3 regions of the Amycolatopsis thailandensis genome follow, and region 1 is predicted to be linked to each of the others. Evidence: predicted binding sites of a transcription regulator. Region 1 holds the regulator's gene; each other region holds the start of a gene.
The links. The regulator HspR, encoded in region 1, represses chaperone genes until heat shock. The targets are predictions, from matches to a motif close to ANNTTGAGTNNNNNNNACTCAANNT.
Positions count from the first base shown of each region.

Region 2: ACFWMR_RS37455 (adenylate cyclase) is a predicted target of HspR. The motif match lies at 4,037-4,061, and genes of this name have one in related genera.
Region 3: lon (endopeptidase La) is a predicted target of HspR. The motif match lies at 2,996-3,020, and genes of this name have one in related genera.

Region 1 covers NZ_JBHXJK010000017.1:86,612-94,011, reverse strand. The annotation lists gene ACFWMR_RS09735 (globin domain-containing protein) at 1-400, shown strand, start outside; gene ACFWMR_RS09730 (globin domain-containing protein) at 863-1,963, shown strand; gene ACFWMR_RS09725 (lytic polysaccharide monooxygenase) at 2,125-2,874, shown strand; gene ACFWMR_RS09720 (DUF305 domain-containing protein) at 2,871-3,470, shown strand; gene ACFWMR_RS09715 (heat shock protein transcriptional repressor HspR) at 3,538-3,966, opposite strand; gene dnaJ (molecular chaperone DnaJ) at 3,972-5,147, opposite strand; gene grpE (nucleotide exchange factor GrpE) at 5,181-5,948, opposite strand; gene dnaK (molecular chaperone DnaK) at 5,945-7,400, opposite strand, start outside.
Region 2 covers NZ_JBHXJK010000158.1:9,390-16,789, reverse strand. The annotation lists gene ACFWMR_RS37475 (D-Ala-D-Ala carboxypeptidase family metallohydrolase) at 1-266, shown strand, start outside; gene ACFWMR_RS37470 (NUDIX domain-containing protein) at 272-904, opposite strand; gene ACFWMR_RS37465 (adenylosuccinate synthetase) at 901-2,094, opposite strand; gene ACFWMR_RS37460 (hypothetical protein) at 2,091-3,065, opposite strand; gene ACFWMR_RS37455 (adenylate cyclase) at 3,068-4,036, opposite strand; gene ACFWMR_RS37450 (hypothetical protein) at 4,169-4,600, shown strand; gene ACFWMR_RS37445 (hypothetical protein) at 4,616-4,993, opposite strand; gene ACFWMR_RS37440 (hypothetical protein) at 5,017-5,265, opposite strand; gene ACFWMR_RS37435 (hypothetical protein) at 5,396-5,596, shown strand; gene ACFWMR_RS37430 (hypothetical protein) at 5,835-6,068, shown strand; gene ACFWMR_RS37425 (CDP-alcohol phosphatidyltransferase family protein) at 6,106-6,741, shown strand; gene gcvH (glycine cleavage system protein GcvH) at 6,805-7,188, shown strand; gene garA (glycogen accumulation regulator GarA) at 7,314-7,400, shown strand, end outside.
Region 3 covers NZ_JBHXJK010000062.1:25,337-32,736, forward strand. The annotation lists gene ACFWMR_RS24235 (putative bifunctional diguanylate cyclase/phosphodiesterase) at 1-763, opposite strand, end outside; gene ACFWMR_RS24240 (GNAT family N-acetyltransferase) at 1,044-1,982, shown strand; gene ACFWMR_RS24245 (SAM-dependent methyltransferase) at 2,021-2,869, shown strand; gene lon (endopeptidase La) at 3,037-5,439, shown strand; gene ACFWMR_RS24255 (helix-turn-helix domain-containing protein) at 5,835-6,308, shown strand; gene ACFWMR_RS24260 (alkaline phosphatase PhoX) at 6,305-7,400, shown strand, end outside.

The DNA of each region.
Region 1 (7,400 bases):
CCGGACCGACGGCCGCGACGTGCTGATGATCGCGGGCGGCACCGGCGTCGCGCCGCTGCGCGCCATTCTGGACGACCTCGCGCAATGGGGCGAGAACCCGAAGGTCCAGCTGTTCTACGGCGGACCGTCGCGTGAGGACCTTTACGACCTCGACGAGTTGCGCGCCCTCGCGGCCACGAACCCGTGGCTCACCGTGACCCCGGTGGTCGAGCACGGCGAGGAAGCACCCGGCTGTGTCCAGGGCACGTTGGCCGAAGCCGTTACACAGCAAGGATCCTGGCCGGGGCATCGCATCCTCGTCGCCGGCTCGCCCGCGATGATCCGGGCGACGGTGTCCCGGATGCTGGTCGCGGGCAGCGCGCTCGACCAGATCGCGTACGACCCCTTCACCATCGACTAGATCACTCGCCGCCTGAATTCGATTCCACAATGGTGATCAGTCGACGGCCGCATACCGTTACGTGACACCCGAATCACGGGGAAAACGCCACCCGATCGGGGGATCACACTTTCTCCGAGAACTGGCGAAAAACACTGTTGGACAAGGGAAATCCCGTCCTGCGTGATCACCTTCACTTAGTGCCAGAGGGGGTTGACGGCGCGTATATCGTTTGCTCCGTTCGAGCGGGAAACAACCATTCGTGGATCCTTTTGCGACTTTCGGGCCTACAGTCGAGATCCCTCGGGGGAAACAAGCACGATGACATCGGGTCTGGAGAATATGCCCGATCCAACTGGAGAAAATCGTTCACCCATGACTGCCGAAACAGTGAAGTACGAGCATCCACCCAGATCGTCCAGATCTTCACCGATTCCCGTTCCGCCGTTGATCGAGACACCCTCGGTGGACAAGACCGTCCAGATGGCGAAGCTCGTCCGGACGAGTTTCGCCGCTGTCGAAACGAAGGCCGACGAGCTCTCCCAGTACTTCTACGGTGCGCTTTTCTCCGTTTCGCCGGATACCAGGGCGTTGTTCCCGATCAACATGGCCACCCAACGAAATCGTTTACTGCGCGCGCTCGTCTACATCGTGCAGATGGTGGACCGGCCCGAAGAACTCACCACCTTCCTCAGCCAGCTCGGCCGCGATCACCGGAAGTTCGACGTCCTCGGCCGGCATTACGACGCGGTCGGCGTCGCGCTGATCGCCACGTTGAAAAGGTTCTTGAAAGACGACTGGACGCCCGAAGTCGAGGAGGCCTGGGTCACCGCGTACGGCGTCATTTCGAAGACCATGCGCGACGCCGCGAGCAAGGAGATCGGGCCCGCGTGGTGGAAGGCGCCCGTCGTCGAGCACCGGCTCGTGTCCCCCGACGTCGCCATCGTCAAGGTGCGCACCGATCAGCCGCTCCCGTACCGGGCCGGCGGCTACGTCAGCGTCGAAGTCCCGCAGCGGCCCCGGATGTGGCGGTACCTCTCGCCCGCCACCGCGCCGCACGACAACGGGTTGATGGAGTTCCACGTGCACGCCGTGCGCGGCGGCTGGGTCTCCCGCACGATCGTCCACCACACCCGCTTCGGCGACGTCTGGCGCCTCGGTCCGTCGCTCGGCGCGCTTTCGGTGCACCACACCGAAAGCCGTCCGCTGCTGATGATCGGCGGCGGCACCGGCGTCGCGCCACTGCTCGCCCTGCTCGACGAGATGTCGCGCTGGAAGAACAACCCGCCGGTGCACCTGTTCTTCGGCGGCCACCGGCCGGACGACCTGTACGCGCTCGACCACCTCCGCGGGCTGACCGTCACCTGCCCTTGGCTGACGGTGACCCCGGTGACCGAGGAAGGCACCATCGCCGGTGGCGACCGCGGCACGCTGGCCACCGCGGTCACGCAGCGCGGCGCCTGGAAGGAGCGTGACGTGTTCGTCGCCGGTTCGCCGTCGATGATCCGCGCGACGATCGCGAAACTGCTCGCCGCCGGGACCGACCTGGCCCGGATCAAATACGACCCCTTCACCCTGGACTGAGCCCCATACTTCGTTCGTATTAGGCCGATCGGCTGTTCTACCTGGGCCTGACGCAGCAGTAGGTCTGCGAATCATTGACCGCGGTCACCGGCGGATTTATGGTCTAGACCACATTGCTCCCCCTCAACGGGAACACCGTCGTTCCATCCCCAGGAGCCGGCATGACCGTCAAACGCAAGCTCGTGGCAGCCGCCGCCGGTGCGATCCTCGCCCCGATCGCCATCGTCGCCATCCCCCAGGTGGCCAGCGCCCATGGCTACGTGCTGTCCCCGCCCAGCCGCCAGGCGAACTGCGCCCAGGGCAAGGTTTCCGGCTGTGGCGCCATCGTCTACGAACCGCAGAGCGTCGAAGGCCCCAAGGGGCTCCGCAGCTGCAACGGCGGTCTTCCGGGATTCGCCGAGCTCAACGACGAGTCGAAGTCGTGGCCCGCCGCGTCGGTCGGCAACAGCGTGACCTTCAACTGGAAGTTCACCGCCTACCACCGGACCACGAACTACGAGTACTACATCGGCGGCACCAAGATCGCCGACATCAGCGGGAACAACTCCGCGCCCAAGGACCCGACGTCCCACACGGTCAGCCTGAACGGCTTCAGCGGACGGCAGAAGGTCCTCGCCATCTGGAACATCGCGGACACGCCGATGGCCTTCTACAGCTGCATCGACCTGCAGATCGGCGGCGGCAACCCGCCCACCAGCAACCCGCCGACCACCAGCAACCCGCCCTCGACGTCGAACCCGCCGAGCAGCACCACCAACCCGCCCACCGGCGGCACGTGGGCGGCCGGGACGGCCTACACGGTCGGCAGCACGGTGACCTACGGCGGCGCGACCTACCGCTGCCAGCTGGCCCACACGGCCATCCAGGGGTGGGAACCGCCGAACACCCCCGCGCTCTGGACCCGGCAGTGAAGCTGGCCCTCGTTCTCGTCGCCGGTCTCGTGGCCCTCGCGGGCTGCGGGGCCGGTGATGGCTCACCTCCCAACGCCGGTGCCCCGATCTCCCCGGTCCCTCAATCGGCCGCGCCGGCGTCCGCCGACTACAACGACGCCGACGTGATGTTCCTGCAGATGATGCTCGCCCACAACGACCAGGGCGTGGAGATCGTCAAGCTGGTGAAGACCAAGCAGGCGCAGAAACAGGAGCTCAAGGATCTCGCGGCCGCCATCGAGGCGACGCAGCTGACCGAGAGCACCGACATGCGGAACTGGCTGAAGAACTGGGGCAAACCCGAGACGGGCTCCATGGACCCGAACGCGCACCATCATCACGGTGGCGACGGGCTCACGGACAAGGGTCTGCTCGAAGCGCTGTCCAAAAAGGATGGTGCGGAGTTCACCCTCGACTTCGCCGACATCTTCGTGGCGCACCAGCACAACGGGGTCGCGCTGGCGAGGACCGAACTGAAGGACGGCAAGGACCCGGGGTCGAAGGCCCTGGCCCAGCGGATCATGGACTCGCGCACCGGCGAGGTCCAGCAGATCCGGACCCTGGTCCCCGGCCAGTAACGCGTTTAGTCCTCTAAATGCCCAGGACGCCTTCCGGCGCCAGACCACGGTCAGGGCATTTAGAGGACTAATTGCGTTTTTTGGGCTTCCAGACGACGAGCGCGGTCTGCTGCCGCAGCGGAACGAGATCCTTGCGGTAGGAGGCGTGCACGGCCGCGGCCGTCTGTTCGGCGGTGAGGTACGCCGCCGTGAGCTCCTCGGTCAGTTCGGCGATCCGGGCGCGGAGCGCGTCGACCTGGTTTTCCAGCTCGATGATCCGCTTGATGCCCGCGAGGTTGACACCGTCCTCTTGGGACAGTCGCTGCACTTCGCGGAGCAGCGCGATGTCCCGCATGGAGTACCGGCGGCCACCCCCGGACGTCCGGCCCGGCGACACGAGCCCCTGGCGGTCGTAGGACCGCAGGGTCTGCGCGTGCAGGCCGGACAGCTGTGCCGCCACCGAGATGACGAACACCGGGGTGTCCTCGTCCGCACCGTGCGGCAGCCCGCCGAACATCGTGCTCACCTGCCTTCGAGAAGTTCGGTGATCTCCGGTCGCGGGTCGTGATCGGACATGGCCTCCGCGTAGGCCTCCAGCGCTTCACGGGCCTTTTCGTCCAATTTGGACGGAATGGCCGCCTGCAGGGTGACCAGCAGGTCGCCTTGCGAGCCGTCCCGCTTCGCGATCCCCTTGCCGCGCACGCGAAGCACGCGGCCGCTCGCCGTGCCTTGCGGCACCTTCAGCGAGACCTTGCCCTCCAGCGTCGGCACGGTGATCGTGCCGCCGAGGGCCAGTTCCGCGAAGGACACCGGCACGGAGATCGTCAGGTCGAGGTCCTGGCGCCCGAACACCGCGTGCGGCGCGACGTGCACGCGGACGTACAGGTCGCCCGGCTGCGCGCCGCCCTTGCCCGGTTCGCCCTGACCGGCCAGCCGGATCCGCTGGTCGTCGGCGACGCCCGGCGGGATCCGCACGGTCAGCGTGCGGGTGCGGGTGCTGACGCCCTCGCCCGCGCATTCCGGGCAGGGGTCGTCGATGATCGTGCCGCGGCCGCGGCAGTCGCGGCACGGCTCGGAGAACGCGAACGCGCCCTGGCTCCGGCTGACCAGCCCGCTGCCCTGACAGGTCGAACACGTCCTCGGGGAGGTCCCCGGCTTCGCGCCGTTCCCGCCGCAGGTGGAACAGGTCGCCGGGCTCGACAGCCGCAGCGGCAGGGTCGCGCCCTTGACCGCCTCGGTGAAGTCGATCCGGACGTCGGTCTCCACGTCCGCGCCGCGCTGCGGCCGGTTCGCCGTGGCACCGGCCGCGGCGCCTCGGCGGCCGAAGAGACCGCCGAGGATGTCGCCGAGACCGCCGAAGCCGCCCTGCTGCTGGCCCGCCTGGCCGAAGATGTCGCCGACGTCGAAGCCGCCGCTCCCGCCGCCACCGCCCGGGAAGCCGAAGCCACCCGGACCGCCGGAGCCGAAGAGGCGGCGAGCCTCGTCGTACTCCTTGCGCTTGGACGCGTCGGAAAGAACGCCGTACGCCTCGGAAACCGCCTTGAACTTCTTCTCGGCCTCCGCGTTGCCCGCGTTGGCGTCGGGGTGGTTCTCCTTGGCCAGCTTGCGATAGGCCTTCTTGATCTCGTCCGCGGTGGCGTCGGAGGAGACGCCCAGCTCACGGTAGAAGTCCTTACCGATCCATTCCCGTGCACTCACCGAACGTCTCCTCCTTTCACGCCGTATCGCCGATCAGCGGTTGTTCTCATCGAAAAGTTCGCCCTCGAGCGGCAGCTCGCCGCCGACGGGCGGGTCCACCGGGGCGTCCTGCGCCGCCGGCGCGGGAGCGGCTCCCGGCTCGTGGTCGGTGACCCCGACCAGCGCCGCGCGCAGCACGCGCTCGCCGAAGCGGTAACCGCGGCGCATGACCGTGGTGACCGTCGGGCCCGCGACGTCCGGCGAGGTGCTGTGCTGGACGGCTTCGTGCACGCTCGGGTCGAAGGCTTCGCCCTCGGCGCCGAACGGCTCGAGCCCCGACCGCTGCAGGCTCCCGACCAGCTTCTCGCCGACCGCCTTGAAGGCACCCGTCAGATCGCCGTGCTGCTCCGCGCGCTCGAGGTCGTCGAGCAGCGGGAGCAGGTCGTTGACGACCGACGCCTTCGCACCGGTGACGACCTGTTCGCGGTCGCGGTCCACGCGCTTGCGGTAGTTGGCGTACTCCGCCTGGAGACGCTGGAGGTCGGCGGTGCGTTCCGCCAGCTCCTTCTCCAGTCCGGTGGCCACCGTCACCGAATCGTCCACGATGGAGTCCCCGAGGCCGGGGCCCGCGTGCGTCGCGGGCTCCGGCGCTTCGGTCACTACCGGTTCTTCGGCCGGAGCGGCGTGCTTCGGACCGTCCTGAGGTTCGGCCGGGGCGGCCGGACGGACCTCACCGGTCAGCGGGTCGATCCGCCTACGGTCCCGCACGACCACCGGTTCCTCCGGGCCACGGCCCTCGGTCTCGTCGTAGCGTCCCGTCACTTCTTGTCCTTCTCGTCCTCTTCGACGATCTCGGCGTCGACGACGTCGTCCGCCTTGGCCTGGGAACCGGTGCCCGCGCCGGCCGTTCCGGCGGCGCCTTCACCGGCGGCACCTTCGGCGCCCGGGGTGGCGTTGGCGTAGAGCGCGGTGCCCAGCTCCTGCGAAGCGGTGTTCAGCTTCTCGATGGACTCGCGGATCTTCGCCGAGTCGGTGCCCTTGAGCGCCTCGTTGGCCTCGTCGATCGCGGACTTCACCTTGCCCTTGAGCTCCTCGGGCAGCTTGTCCTCGTTGTCCTTGACGAACTTCTCGGTCTGGTAGACCAGCGTCTCCGCCTGGTTGCGGGTCTCCGCCTCCTCGCGGCGCTGCTTGTCCTCCTCGGCGTGCGCCTCGGCGTCCTTGACCATGCGCTCGATGTCGTCCTTCGGCAGCGCGGAGCCACCGGTGATCGTCATCGACTGCTCCTTGTTCGTGCCGAGGTCCTTCGCGAGGACGTGCACGATGCCGTTGGCGTCGATGTCGAAGGTGACCTCGATCTGCGGCACGCCACGCGGGGCGGGCGGGAGACCGGTCAGCTCGAACATGCCGAGCTTCTTGTTGTGCGCGGCGATCTCGCGCTCACCCTGGAACACCTGGATCTGCACCGACGGCTGGTTGTCGTCCGCGGTGGAGAAGATCTCCGAACGCTTGGTCGGGATCGTGGTGTTGCGCTCGATGAGCTTGGTGAACACGCCGCCCTTGGTCTCGATGCCCAGCGAAAGCGGGGTCACGTCGAGCAGCAGGACGTCCTTGACCTCGCCCTTGAGCACACCGGCCTGCAGCGCGGCGCCGACGGCGACGACCTCGTCCGGGTTCACGCCCTTGTTCGGCTCGCGGCCGCCGGTCAGCTCCTTGACCAGGTCGGACACGGCCGGCATGCGGGTGGAACCACCCACGAGCACGACGTGGTCGATGTCGCCGACGGCGACACCCGCGTCACGGATGACGTTGTTGAACGGCTTGCGGGTGCGCTCCAGCAGGTCCGAAGTGATCTTCTGGAACTCGGCGCGGGAGAGCTGCTCGTCGAGGAACAGCGGGTTCTTGTCCGAGTCCACGGTGATGTAGGGCAGGTTGATGCCCGCGGAGTTCGAGCTGGACAGCTCGATCTTCGCCTTCTCGGCCGCCTCACGGATGCGCTGGAGCGCCATCTTGTCCTTGGTGAGGTCGATGCCGTTGGAGGCCTTGAACTTGTCGACCAGCCAGGTGACGATGCGCTCGTCCCAGTCGTCGCCGCCGAGGTGGTTGTCACCGGAGGTCGCGCGGACCTCGACGACACCCTCGCCGATCTCCAGCAGCGAGACGTCGAACGTACCGCCACCGAGGTCGAAGACCAGGATGGTCTGTTCCTTCTCGCCCTTGTCGAGGCCGTACGCCAGCGCGGCCGCGGTGGGCTCGTTGACGATGCGGAGCACGTTC
Region 2 (7,400 bases), on a different contig from region 1:
TGGGTGACCGGCCGATCACCGTCAACGGCGGCTTCCGCAGCGTCTCCTGCAACAACGCGGTCGGCGGCGCGACCAACAGCCGTCACCTCTACGGCGACGCGGTGGACCTCGGAGCGGGCTCGCAGGGCTTCTGCGGGCTGGCGAAGCAGGCCCGCAACCACGGGTTCAGTGAGATCCTCGGGCCGGGCTACCCCGGACACAGCGATCACACGCACGTCGCCCACCGGTCCAGCCGGTTCTGGTCGGCTTCGGCCTGCGGGATCTGATCCCGCTATTCCCAGCGCCACAAGGACGGCGGCCGTCCTCCCTTGGGGAGGGCGGCCGCGTGTTCCGTGGTGCGCCGCAAGCCGGGGACCCGCTCCATGGTCCGGCCCAGATTGGCCGGATAGGGGCGGTCCCCGGTCAGTGCCTCGGTCGCGTCCAGCGCCTGCGCCGTGGTGAAGATCGGCCCCAGCAACCCGGCCGTGAACGTGACGTCGCGCCACAGTTTGTCCGCCAGCAGCGGACGGCAGTCCGCCACGATCCGGTCGTGGTCGAACGCCAGCGGGGGCACCTCGTCCAACGGCGCCCACACGACGTTCCCCGGATCGTCGAGCGCCGGGGAAGTGGTGGCCCACAAGGCGACCGACAGCGTCGGACCCCGGGGATCACGGTTCGGCTCGTCGAAGGTGGCGAGCTGTCCCGTCGCCGAAAGCGCGTCGGGCGGCAGCCCCAGTTTGGTGACCGCCGCCCGGCCCGCGGCGTCCCGCAGCCGTTCTCCGACCCCGAGCAGCACCCCGGGCAGGGCGAGCTTGCCCGCGAACGGCTCGGCGGCTCGCGGTGCGATTCCCAGCAGGACTGTGCGGGTGCCGGGGGCGAACCGCACCACGAGCACGTCCACGGACACCGGCGTCGACTCGATCACGCGTAGATTGTCGACCTTGCCTCCGTGACCCGGTAACCCGCCCTGTCCGGGCCGTACCCGGCGACAGCCACCGGCAGCCGCGCGCCGAACCACGCCAGTGGATCCGGCAGCTCGACGGCGGGGGAGCCGTCACCGGGCACGACCCGCAGGCCGGTCGCGTCGAGGTGGGTCACCGCGAACGCGTCCACGCCGTCGCAGGCCGCGAGCGCGTAGTCCAGCAGCGCCGCGTCGAGGTGGCCCGCCCGCCACGCGCCCTGGAACTCGCCGGTTTCGTTGTGGACCTCGGGAAACCGGGCCAGCACGGCGGCGGACTCGCTGGGAAGCGGCCCCGCGCCGTGCCGGGTGAGGTACGTCCGCGTGACCCCCAGTACGGCATGCGGACGCCCACCCAGCAGTGCGCGGGCGTTGTGCGGGGTGGTGGTGGACCAGGTCGTATGCGGATGGAACCCGTGGTGCTGGTCGAGGAGAACCCCCTGCGCTCCCTCGAAAACCAGCCGTCCGGCGTCCGCGAGCCGACCCGTTTCGTCCCCATCGGTGATCCGCACCGCGCCCGCGAAGTCGCGGTACAGCGCCACCAGTTCGTCCACGCTGTGCGACGGTGTGGCGAGCGGCGCGTAGAACCGCGCGAGCGCGTCCAGTTTGCGCCGCAGCACCGACGGCCGAGCGCAGTCCGCGACCGTGGGCGCTTCCCCCGGTGTCCCGATCACCTCCTGGTTCTCCACCACCTCACCCGGCACGGCCCCGGCCAGCAGCGAGTACCAGACGGTCTCGCCGATGCCCTTCCCGCACGAGCCGTGCCGATCCACGCCACGGGCCTCCTCCCTGGCCCGGTTGGCGTGGATGTGGAACGGCGTCGTGAGCAGCGCCCGGCCGTCCACACTCAGCAGCGAAAGCGGATCCCGGACGCCGCCGGTTTCGAGCAGCCGGGCTTCCGCCGCCAGCGCGAACGGCTCGACCAGCACGAACCGCGACAGATGGGTGGGCACGCCGGCGAACGTGCCCGCCCCGAACTGGCTGAAGGTGTGGTGGCGCCCGTCCACGACGACGTTGTGCGCGGCCTGCGCGCCCCCGTTGAAGCGGACGACGGCGGTGGTGGGCCGAGCGGCGCAGAGGGCGTCGACGACGGCGCCCTTGCCCTCGTCGCCGAAACCGAGCCCGACCACCACCACGTGCCCGTCCAGGAGGCTCACCGCAGCACCACGTCGCTCGGGCCACCCGGCTCGGGGACCGCCGAGGTGACGACCGATTTGGTGCCCAGCTTCGCCAGCGCCTTGCCGACGGCCTTGCTCTCGGCGACCGAGCCGACGTCCGCGAGATCGGCGAGCACCCTGTCGACGTCGACGACCCGTTCCTCCAGTCCGATCGTGGCCGCGATCAGCTCGCACACCGCGCCGGGGTCGTCGAGTTTGAGGAAGTTCTGGCCGAGCAGGCCATTCCAGTGCTCGCCGATCTGCGGGTCGTTGTAGTACGAGGACTGGTTCGGCAGGACGAAGTAGACGTGCCACTTGCGGGCCAGTTCCCGGTAGACCGAGGCGGGGTCGATGTCTTCCCGCACGTCGTCGCCGATCACCCGGCGGATGTGGCGGGCCTCCAGCGCGGGCTTGTTCAACTCGTCACCGATGAGGAACAGGTAACCCTTGCGGCCGCGGTTCTGCCAGGCGTCCGTGACCACGTGCCGGGCCATGAAATAGGCGGCCAGTTCGTAGGACTCGCTCTTCTGCCCGCCGCCACCGCCTTCGAGGAACATCGTGCGCAGCTGCTCGTCCATCCGGTTGTCCGATTCGAACTGCCCGACCTGCAACGGGACCCGGTCGCTGTCGGCGTCGCCGATCGCGCCGAACAGCACCTGCGGGTCGGCCAGGTAGCCGCGGCGCTTCAGCAGCCCGTGCAGTTTGCCGAGTTTGCCCTGCATGATCCGCGGCACCCGGCGCATCGAGCCGGTGACGTCGAACAGCACCGCGATCGGCGTCGAATCGCTGTGATCGGCCGAATCCCGGCATTCCCGGACGGCGTTCTTCGGGTCGAGCGCGGGCGCGGCCTTCCAGTCCTTGGCGGGTTTGGCGCGCAGATCGGCGCTGTAGCCGAAATCGTCCTCGCCCTTGGCCGCGCGGAAGGTCTTCGCGGCGGCGTAGGCGTTGTCGTCCCAGTGTCCGTGTCCCATGGTCAGGCTCCTGTCTCGGGGATGATGAACGGGCGGAAGGTGCGGGGGCCGTACAGCTCGCCGAGCAGGTCGTCGTACTCGTCGAGGAGGTCGACGACGTCGGGTCGCTGTGCCGGGTCTTCCTGCGTGCACCACGTGGCGAACTCGCGTTGCCGGGTTTCCGTGGGCGCCAGCAGGGAAAGCATCAAACGATGGAGCATGTGGACGTCGGTGGCCGCGGTCATCGGCAGTCCTTTGTGGACCTCCGGCGGATATTCGGCCGAGTTGTCCGTCGCCAGCGGGAGAGTGCCGCTTTCGACGGCGAAGGACCAGCCCACCAGGACGATCCCGTGCTGTCCGGGATGGACGAGCACGTTGTCCGCGGTGAGATGGCCGTGGACGAGACCCGCGCGATGCGCGCCCGCCACGGCACGCAGCAGACGACGGTGCATCCAGGCGTAATCGCGGCCGTCGAGCCCGTCCGGGAACGCCTCGCCGATGTCGGCGAGGGTGACGAACCCGTCGACGATCGGATCGAGAACGCTGAACGCGCGGTCACCCCTGGCCACCGGGCCGGAGGTGTCGAGCAGCCGCGGGTAGTAGGGCCGCAGCCAGCGGTGCCGTTCGGTGAAGCCGTCGAGAGCGCGCAACGCCGCCCACTCGGCGTGGATCAGCGGGTTGAGCGCCGGGTCCCGGACGAGTTTGACCAGATGCGGCCCGGTGGTCCGGTAGGTCGTCGCGATACTGCCCACCGCGTGCGGAACGGTGAGGGTGTAGCTCGACGTCGCCGTGGTGACCGTCTGACGGCGGGCACGTTTCCAGTCGTCGTAGTGGCGATTGAGGGTCGCGGCCGCCTGATGCGCCCGAGTGTCGCCGGGATTGCGGTCGGGGTGAAGCACGGCGGCCAATTCCCGGTAGGGGTATCGGGCGAACAGAGTGGCCGCGTCGACCGAGTTCTCGATCATCGTCACGGCTTCGTCCCTGGTGAGCATAGTTTGAGTCTAGACGACTCTTACCTCGGGTGGCAAGGGGGCCTCGGGTGACCGCGAGCACGTGGGCACAAATCCCGTGCCGTCATGGCGCTTCGGTGAATAGGCTCAAACAGCCGAACGGAAAGGACTTTCGTGCCGGGAAAACCGCGGAAATCCAGGATTCTCTTCTCGGTGCTGGCCGGGATCTCGTTCGTTTATCTGATCTGGGCCATCGTGGGATCCGTGGGTGATCGCGTGCATGAGTTGAAGACCGGCGAGGACGTCACGGTCTCCGCTGTCTCCGGATGCACGAAGGGAGGGCCGCCGATGAGCGGCCCCCTTCCCTACTGCGAGGTGGAATGGCGGTTCGACGACGGGCGCGCCGGACGAGGGAGGATCGAGGGCGAAAGGGTCGCGGAGGGCGACAGGGTCTTCGCCGGTGACGGGGTCGCCTACCCGTCGAGGGCCTCGCGGATCTGGGGTCTGTCGCTGATCTCGCTGTTCGGCCTGGCGCTGTCGGGCATGCTGATCAGCCTGGTTGTCCTCAGCCGGAGGGAGCAGATCCGGCGGCGCCGCGGGAAATGACGCCGCCGGGCGTGTTCAGTTCCGGGTGGCTTCGATCTGCCGCTCGTCCTCGGTCGAGCAGCTTGTCACCGGATCGTTCGGCCCGCTCCCGCAGGTCCAGGCGCCGATCACCACCGGTCCGGGGCCCTGAGGCGACGCGGCTTCGGCGGGCGTCAGCTTGGCGAAGTAGTCCGTGAGCACCTGTGTCGCTTCGGTGCATTCGGTCTTCCCGCGCGCGACGACCTTGTTCTTCGAGCCTTGGAGCCCGGAGACCTCGCCGCAGGGTGTCCCGGCGGCGGCCGGCGCCGCGGCGGGGGAGGACGGCGGCGGAGCGGCCGCGGGGGCGGGATCGGCGCCGCAGCCGCTCAGCAGGACGACGGCGAGCGCGGCGGGAAGTGCGGAGAGGGTCTTCATGGGCCCTTCTTCTCGGGGATGGTTCATTCGACGGGGACTACGGCGGCGAACACGTTCTGCTCGCCCTTGCTGCAACTGGTGCCGCCTTGTGCGGCCGGGGCGCCGGAAACGCACAGCCAGCCGTCGACGGTCTCGCTGACCGGTTCGTCCGAGCCGGCGGACTGGCGTCCGGCGATCCTCTTGTGGAAGGAGCCGACGATCCCGGTCGCGTCCGCGCAGGAGACCCCGGGCCCGTTGAGCACCTGGAGGGTCAGTCCGCTCGCCGCCGTCACCGTGCCGCACGAACCCTGTACCGGTTCAGCGGGTTTCGGCTGGGTGGTGGGTTTCGGGGCGGTGGACGGACTTGGCGCGGTCTGCGACGGAATCGGGGGCAGTGACGTGACGGATATGGCCGACGGAGGCGTGGGAGGCAAGACCGTCATCGAGGTGACAGGCGGTGGCGGATCTTCGCCCGAACAGGCGGCGAGCGTCGCGGCGATCGCGCAGACCGCGAACAGGCGCCGGCACGTTCCCGTGGTCGTCGAGACGGGCAAGGCGATCCTTTCGTCGGCCGGTCGTGGCCGGCCCATTCTGACCCGGCCGGGCCCGATGCCGTGGCATTGAGCCACGTTCGATTCGCGGGAGGTTATCGCGCCGTCCGCGTGGCGGTACGCGAGGACCGCCCAATCACTGTCCATTGTGGACAATTAACATGCCGTTCACGCCTCGGCGACAGCCTGTTGCCGCGACGAACCGATCGGACGAATCCGGCGCCGAACCGTTAACACGCGGCCCCGTTCTGCCGAAAACAAAGGTAGCGCTCCGGCGTGTCCCAGTCCCCGTCACCGAAACCGTGAGAGCGATGAAGACCGACGAACAGACCGATCCCGCGTCACCCCAGGCCACCGCACCGGCGAACACGGAGCTGCCACCGACGGCACCGTGCACCGTCGTCTGGTGTGGCGGCCGCCCGTACGTCCTCGAAAGCTCCGCCGGCCACACGCGCTGGATGGGCACCGACCACCGAGGCAGGCCCGTGGCGCTGACCAGCGCGGACCTGCAACGCCGCGGCTGGACCCACACCCGGGCCAGCTGACGCGGGAGGACCTGCCGCCGCTGGATAGGCTGAGCGGGTGAGTACGCCCCCCGAACCGAGCGTGACCAGCGAAGAGCCTTCTTTGCTGCGGCAGGCCCTGAACGTTCCCAACATGCTTTCGATCCTCCGGCTCGCCGGGGTGCCCGTCTTCCTGTGGCTGCTCCTCGGTCCGAAGGAGGACGGCTGGGCGCTCGCGCTGCTCGTGTTCAGCGCCCTCACCGACTGGCTCGACGGCAAACTCGCCCGCTGGCTCAACCAGATGTCGCGGCTCGGGCAGCTGCTCGACCCCGCCGCCGACCGGCTCTACATCCTCGCCACGCTCATCGCCTTCCTGATCCGCGACATCATCCCGTGGTGGCTGGTGGTCCCGCTGGTCGTCCGCGAGGCCGTGCTCGGCGTCTGCGTGCTGTTACTGCGGCGCCGCGGGTTCGCCCCGCCGGAGGTCACCTACATCGGCAAGGGCGCCACCTTCGTGCTGATGTACGCCTTCCCGTTCCTGCTGCTCACGCAGGGCGGCTCCGACATCGCCGCCATCGCCCGGCCGATCGGGTACGCGTTCACGGCGTGGGGCGCGGTCCTGTACGTCTATTCGGGCGTGCTGTACATCGTCCAGACGGCTCGGGCACTCCGGACGGCCGAACCCGCGGACTTGCGGGAGGCGCCGGGCGCGTGACCCGGCGGGATGCGAAACTGCGCGCGTCGGATTCGAGCGAGGGCGTCAGAAAGGGGAGCGGCGTTGTCCACTCCAGAAGAACTGCGGTACACCGAGGAGCACGAGTGGGTCTCCGTGCGCGACGGAGGGCTCGTGCGCGTGGGCATCACGGAGTACGCCCAGGACCAGCTCGGTGACGTGGTGTTCGTCGAACTGCCCGAGGTCGGCAAGCAGGTCGGCTCCGGCGACGCGTTCGGCGAGGTCGAGTCGACCAAGAGCGTTTCGGAGCTGTTCGCCCCGCTCGACGGCGAGGTGGTCGCGGTCAACGAAGCGGTGACCGAGTCGCCCGAGCTGATCAACAGCGACCCCTACGGCGAGGGCTGGCTGATCGAACTCCGTCTCGACGACGCGAGCTCGGTCGAATCCCTGCTCGAGGCCGAGGCCTACCAGGCGCTGATCAAGGAATAGCCGCAGGCCGCGGCCCTTCGGGAAGAGTAGGGGGAGCCGCGGGCCGGAGTTTCGATCAGGCACGGTACGTTTGACCTCCACACGTTCTTGAGTAGTGGCAACACACATGCGTTAGGAGAGCTCAGGTGAGCACGAACGACGGGCCCGGCGTTCCCCCGGAGCAGTCTCCGGAGCGGACTTCTGTCTTCCGGGCCGACTTCCTGGCCGACGTC
Region 3 (7,400 bases), on a different contig from region 1:
GCTCGCGGAGCAGGTCGGAGTACGCCCAGTACAACGCGGTGAGCCCGAGGAACACGGCCAGCACGAGCGGCCAGGCCTTCGGCGTACCGGAAATGACCAAATAACCGGAAAGACCGACCGAGGCGTTGACGAAGCCGACGACGAGGATGCGGCCGGTCAGCCGGATCGCGGTGCTGACCCGCATGCGGCGGCGCAGCACGCGGACGGCGGCGAGCGCGAGCAGCGTACTGACCAGCGGCGCGGTCAAAGTGCCTGCCAGCGCGGCGATCCAGGTCATGTCGTGGGCGCCGGAGGCCTGTTTCACCAGTCCCGCCACGGCGAACGCGCCGGTGATCTCCAGCAGGAAGGCGCCGGCGTTGTAGAGGACCCGGCCCGCGACCTTGCGCGCCAGCAGGGTTCCGATGCCCGCCGCGAGATGCGCGGCGAGGACGACTTCGAAGGGAGCGACGAAGAATCCGATGACCAGCGGGATCTCGGTGAACGAGATCGTCCACGAGATGCCGCTGCGGACGTCGACGTTGATCCCGAGCTGTTCGGCGAGCAGGAACGCGAGCGCGAGGATCGGCCCGATCCAGAGCAGATCGTCCGAGGCCTCGAAGTCCAGCCACAGGCTGACCGCGGCCGCGGCGGCGATGCCCATGGTGAGTACCGCGAAGGTGTAGACGCGGAACCGTCGCTCGTCGGTACGAGCCTCCGTAACGGCGCCTCCCTTGCCCGCCGCCGTCTGTGCGGCGCTCGCGGGCCTGCCGTTCGTGTCCGGCATCCGACCTTCCTTCCCGGCTGCCCAACCGGTCCTGTCCTACCGCGACCTCGGGGACGAGGGCAATACAGTACCCCGGAGGGCGTACCCAAGTCCCATTCGAGACAGTATGAGATCACCCCAGGGTTAACAATGGGCGCGTCGCGCTGACCTGCGTGGACCAAGGGGTGAAATGGGAGCGATATTCGCGTTCCCGCCGACTACCGGAAGTCACCTGGCGCCACGGTCGAGCCAATCTCGTGAAGTTCCCGTCGGACCCGTCAGTAGGGGCTTGAATAGTCCTATGAATAGCCACGCCATCGCCGCCGGGCACGCCGAGCGGCTCGCCACCGTGGACGCCCTGCTCCCCGAAATGCCTGCACTGGAGCCTGTCGAGGGCTCCGTGTCACTCTCCGCGACAGCGGGCGACTCGGCCGCCGCCGGAATGTCGGTACGAACCGAAGCGGGCCCCGATTCTGTTGACTCTCCGTGGCGGGCGCTCGTCGAACATCGGCTCGAAGCCCGGCTCACCGGACCTCGCCCGGAAGCGGCCCTCGACGCATTACTCACCCGATGGGATGAACATCTGAAGGCGGTCGCCCCACCCGGTGATGTCGAAACGGCGGCGACCGTGGTGCGGCCCAGCCGGGATTCGCCCGGCTCGGCCGAATTGCTGCGCCGCGGATTCGCTCCGGTGCTGGTGATCGCGGTCCGCCCGGCCGACCGGCTCGCCGTGACGGGGCCGCCCGCCACTCCCGGAGTGCACATCCGGCCCGCCGAAGCGGATGATCTGGAAACCGCCGTCGGACTCGAGCTGGAATTGCAGCGTTATGACGCGCAGTTCGGTTCTGTCACTTTGCGCGAGGGCGCGGAGGAAGCGATCACCGCGGACCTGTCGAAAGAGCTCAAGCGGGAAAACCCGACGTTGTGGATCGCCGAGCTGTACGGGCGCCCGCTGGGCATGGTGCGGGTGCAGTTCCCCGGCGAGACGTCGTGGATCGGCGGCCGGGTCGCGGCCGAGAAGGTCGGGTACCTGTCGTCGCTGGCGGTGGCCGAACCGGCGCGGTCGAGCGGCGTGGGGTCGGCGCTCGCCGCGCACGCGCACCAGATCTTCGACGAATGCGGGACCGAAGCCGTGCTGCTGCACCACGCGCTGGCCAATCCGCGGTCGACGCCGTTCTGGTACGCGCAGGGCTATCGGCCGCTCTGGACCTACTGGCAGCGGCGGCCGGCGGTGTACTGATCCCGATAGGCTCTTTTCCAGGAGAGCAGGGGGTTTCTGTGACCAGTGACGATGACGCGGCCCCGGTGGCGCCGACCGGGGTCGACACCGAAAAGCCGTCCGCGGCGAGGATCTACGACTGGTTTCTCGGCGGGACCCACAACTGGGCCGTGGACCGTGAGTTCGCCCGGCGGCTGGAGCGGCAGTGGCGGTGGGTGAAGCCGGGCGCGCAGCACAACCGCGAGTTCATGAACCGCGTCGTGCGCGCGGCACTCGAAGCCGGGATCCGGCAGTTCGTCGATCTGGGTTCCGGCGTCCCGACAGCCGGGAACGTGCACGAGATCGTCCGGGAAGAGCTGGAGCCGGGCGATGAGGCGAAGGTCGTGTACGTCGACTACGAGCCGGTGGCGGTCGCGCACGCGGAGCTGATCCTCGAACGGCACGAGGCGACCGACTGGGCCGGGATCGTCCAGGCCGACATGCGGCGGCCGAAAGACGTCCTGCGGCATCCGGAGACGCGGCGGTTGATCGATTTCGAGCAGCCCGTCTGCCTGATGATGATGGCCGTCCTGCATTTCGCCGGTCCGCACGACGATCCGCCCGCGCTGGTCGCGACCTACCGGAACGCGCTGGCGCCGGGCAGCTGGCTGGGGCTTTCGCATATGAGCTTCGGCGGCCAGACCGGTCCGGACGCGGACGGGCTCGGCTGGATGGTCGAGCAGTACCGGAAGACGAGCAACCCGGTGTGGATGCGGGACCGCGAAGAGATCGAGCCACTCTTCGGGGAGTGGCCGCTGATGGAGCCCGGGCTCGTCCATCTGCCCGAGTGGCGGCCGACGCGGGAGCTGCGGCGGGACGAGGAAGGCGCCCGGCCGTTCGCCTGGTGCGGTGTCGCCACCCACCCCTGACATCCGATGTCTAGGCCCATCGCGTCGCGTTTAGCCCGCTAAACGCGACGCGTTGGGGCGCGGAGGTCCGAGGGGTGGGTGATCGCTGACGGCGAACGCGAGAAGGAAACAAACGGGTCGATCGGAGAGTTGAGCTAGGCAGACTCAACTAACCGAGGAGTGCACAGATGACCGACAACCGCCTCCTGCCCGTCCTCCCGCTCGATGACGACGTCGTGCTGCCGGGCATGATCGTCCCGCTCGACCTCGCCGACACGGAGACGCGCGCCGCGGTGGAGTCCGCCCAGGCCAACACGCCTGCCCAGGCTTCTTTCCCGGGGATCCGGTCCGGCGCCGCCACCAAGGCCGAGGTGCTGATCGTCCCCCGCGTCCACGGCGAGTACGCCGAGCTCGGCACCATCGCCACCGTCGAGCGCATCGGGCGCGTGCCCGGCGGCAAGACCGCGGTGCTGCTGCGCGGCACCCGCCGCGCCGTCGTCGGCCGCATCGCCGACGGTCCCGGCGCCGCCCGCTGGGTCCACGCCGAGGTCGCCACCGAGACCACCGACGACAACTCCGCGAAGCTCGCGTCCGAGTACAAGAGCGTCGTCCTCGCGATCCTCCAGCAGCGCGGCGGCTGGCAGATGATCGACGCCGTCCAGGAGGTCGAGGATCCGTCCGCGCTCGCCGACCTCGCGGGCAACTCGTCGTACCTGAACACCGAGCAGAAGCTCGAACTGCTCTCCGCGCTCGACGTTTCGACACGGCTCGAAAAGGCCCTCGAATGGAGCCGCGAGCAGCTGGCCGAGCTCGAGGTCACCGACACGATCCGCAAGGACGTCCAGGAGGGCATGGAGAAGCAGCAGAAGGAGTTCCTGCTGCGCCGCCAGCTCGAAGCGATCCGCAAGGAGCTGGGCGAACTCGACGGCACCGCCAACGACGACGACTACCGTGCCCGCGTCGAGGCCGCGGAACTGCCGGACGCGGTCAAGAAGGCCGCACTGTCCGAAGTGGACAAACTGGAGCGGACGTCGGACCAGTCCCCCGAGGGCGGCTGGATCCGCACGTGGCTGGACACCGTCCTCGAACTGCCGTGGAACGAGCGCACCACCGACGTCCACGACATCGCGGCCGCGCGCGACATCCTCGACGCCGATCACGCCGGTCTCGACGACGTGAAGGAACGCATCATCGAGTACCTGGCTGTCCGCAAGCGCCGCGCCGAATCGGGTCTGGGCCCGGTCGGCGGACGCCGTTCGGGCGCGGTGCTCGCGCTCGCCGGCCCTCCCGGGGTCGGCAAGACCTCGCTCGGCGAGTCCGTGGCGAAGGCGATGGGGCGCAAGTTCGTCCGCGTCGCGCTCGGCGGCATCCGCGACGAGGCCGAGATCCGCGGGCACCGCCGCACCTACGTCGGCGCGCTGCCCGGCCGGATCGTCCGCGCCATCAAGGAAGCGGGTTCGATGAACCCGGTCGTGCTGCTCGACGAGATCGACAAGGTCGGCGCCGACTACCGGGGCGACCCGACGGCCGCGCTGCTGGAGGTGCTGGACCCGGAGCAGAACCATACGTTCCGCGACCACTACCTCGAGGTCGAGCTGGACCTGTCCGACGTCGTGTTCCTCGCGACGGCGAACGCGCTCGAAACCATCCCGGGCCCGCTGCTGGACCGGATGGAGCTGGTCACCCTCGACGGCTACACCGAGCACGAGAAGGTCACCATCGCCCGCGACCACCTGCTCCCCCGCGAGCTGGACCGGGCGGGCCTCGGCAAGGACGACGTCACGCTGACCGACGGCGCGTTCAGCCGGATCGCCGCCGAGTACACGCGGGAAGCCGGTGTGCGCAACGCGAACCGGACCATCGCGAAGGTGCTGCGGAAGGTGGCGACCAAGGTCGCGCTCGACGAGGTCGAGCTGCCGCTGACGATCGACGCCGACGGGCTCGAGACCTACCTCGGCCGCCCGCGGCACCTGCCGGAGTCCTCGCTGCCCGCGTCGACCCAGCGCACGTCGACGCCGGGGGTGGCGACCGGTCTCGCGGTGACCGGCGCCGGCGGTGACGTCCTCTACATCGAGGCGTCGCTGGCGGATCCGGAATCCGGCTCGACCGGACTGGCCCTGACCGGTCAGCTGGGCGACGTGATGAAGGAGTCGGTGCAGATCGCGTTGTCGTACCTGCGCTCGCACGGCGCGGAGCTGGAACTCCCGGTCGGCGACCTGAAGGACCGCGGCATCCACGTGCACGTCCCCGCGGGCGCGGTGCCCAAGGACGGGCCGAGCGCCGGCATCACGATGACGACCGCGCTGGCATCCCTGCTTTCGGGCCGGGTCGTGAAATCGGACGTCGCGATGACCGGTGAGGTGTCGCTGACCGGCCGCGTGCTGCCGATCGGCGGGGTCAAGCAGAAGCTGCTGGCCGCGCACCGGGCCGGGATGAAGACGGTGATCATCCCGCAGCGCAACGAGCCGGACCTCGACGACGTCCCGGCCGAAGTGCTGGCACAGCTGGATGTCCACGCCGTGGCGAACGTCCGCGAAGTGCTGGACCTCGCGCTGGCCCCGGCGACGGCTCCGGTCGCCCAAGCGGCGTAACGGCGCGAGACCGAAGGCCCCGGATCCGTCCAGGATCCGGGGCCTTCGTCGTACGAACCCGGACGATCCCGGACATTAAACCTCCTTAAACTCACTATCACGATTTGATAACGTACATTCCGTGCCATCCATCCGGAGGCCGCCACTGAGCCTTGAGAGGGCAAGGTCATGAGTCACGGAATCCTGCCGCCTCGGCGGCCGAGGCGAAGCTGCGTTTCGGCCGGTCAGATCGTTTGCCTGAGCATTCTCACCGTATTGACCACGGCGCTGACCTTCGCCGGTACGAGTGCGCCGATCGCGGCGGGGATCGCGATCACCCTGTTCGGTGCCGTCGTCCGCCCGGTGCCCGCCCGGGCACGCCGATGAACATTTCCCTCACCACGGAATCGGACTTCATGGCGCGGCTGCGCGAACTCCGCGACCGGAGCGGCCTCAGCATCCGCGCGCTGGCCGCCGCGACCGGTCAGTCCCGAAGCACCTTGGCCGATTCCTTGGCCCGGAACACTTTGCCCGGCAACGAAAACCAGATGCGTGTCCTGTTGCGAGCCCTGCTCCGGGCCGTTCCCGGCGAACCGGGACTCGACGAGTATCTCGCCGATTGGCGTCACCTGATCGGACGTCGTCACCACCGTGATGGCGGCTGCGCTCCGGTCGACCGGATACTCCTCGCCCTGGAAATCGCCGAACAACGAGGTGGAGCCGAAGCACCGGGCCTTCGCAAGGCGAAGGAAATAGTGCTGGGCGAGGCTTCCCTACGAAAGTTCTCCCCTCCCGGTGAATACGCCGCGAATTCACCTGGAAGTCCCGTTTCGCCCGTACTCTCCGATCCGCTCCTTCCCGCACCACCACATCAGCGGAGGCACGAGTGAAGCGACGGAATTTCCTGCGCGCGGCCGTGGTCGGCGCCGGCGTCACGGCGTTCGGAAACAGGCTCTCGGGGGCCGCGCTGGCGGCGCCCGCGCAGAACGGACCCAGCCCGTACGGCGCGCTCCAGGCCGCTGACGCGAACGGGATCCAGCTGCCCGCGGGATTCACCAGCCGCGTCATCGCACGATCCGGCCAGAAGGTCGCGAGCACCGGTTACACCTGGCACAGCGCGCCGGACGGCGGCGCGGTGTTCGCCGACGGCAGCGGCTGGATCTACGTGTCGAACTCGGAGATCACGCCCGGCGGCGGAGCGAGCGCGGTCAAATTCGACGCGAGCGGGAACATCACCGGTGCCCACCGGGTCCTGGCGAACACCCGCCAGAACTGCGCGGGCGGCAAGACTCCTTGGAACACCTGGCTTTCCTGCGAGGAGATCGATCTCGGCTTCGTCTACGAATGCCAGCCGAACGGGCCCGCCTCGGCCGCCGTCCAGCGGCCCGCGATGGGGAAGTTCAAGCACGAGGCCGCGGCGGCCGACCCGGTGCGCAAGGTCGTCTACCTGACCGAGGACACCACGGACGGCTGTCTCTACCGCTTCGTCCCGGCGACCTGGGGTGACCTTTCCGCCGGGACGCTGCAGGTGCTGAAGGCGGGCACGGCGACGTCGGGCAGCTTCACCTGGGCGAACGTGCCCGACCCCGACGGCTCCCCCACCGCCACGCGCAACCAGGTGTCCGGCGCGAAGCGGTTCAACGGCGGCGAAGGGCTGCACTACGCCAACGACACCGCGTGGTTCACCACGAAGGGCGACAATCGCGTCTGGCAGCTCAACCTGGCGAACAGCACCTACGAACTGGCCTACGACGACTCGCTGGTCAGCCCCGGCTCGGCACCGCTGACCGGCGTCGACAACGTCACCGGGACCTCCTCGGGTGACCTGTACGTCGCCGAAGACGGCGGCAACATGGAGATCTGCGTCATCACGCCGAACGACATCGTGGCGCCCTTCCTGCGGATCACCGGCCAGAGCTCGTCGGAGATCTGCGGTCCCGCGTTCACCCCGGCGGGGAACCGGCTGTACTTCTCGTCGCAAC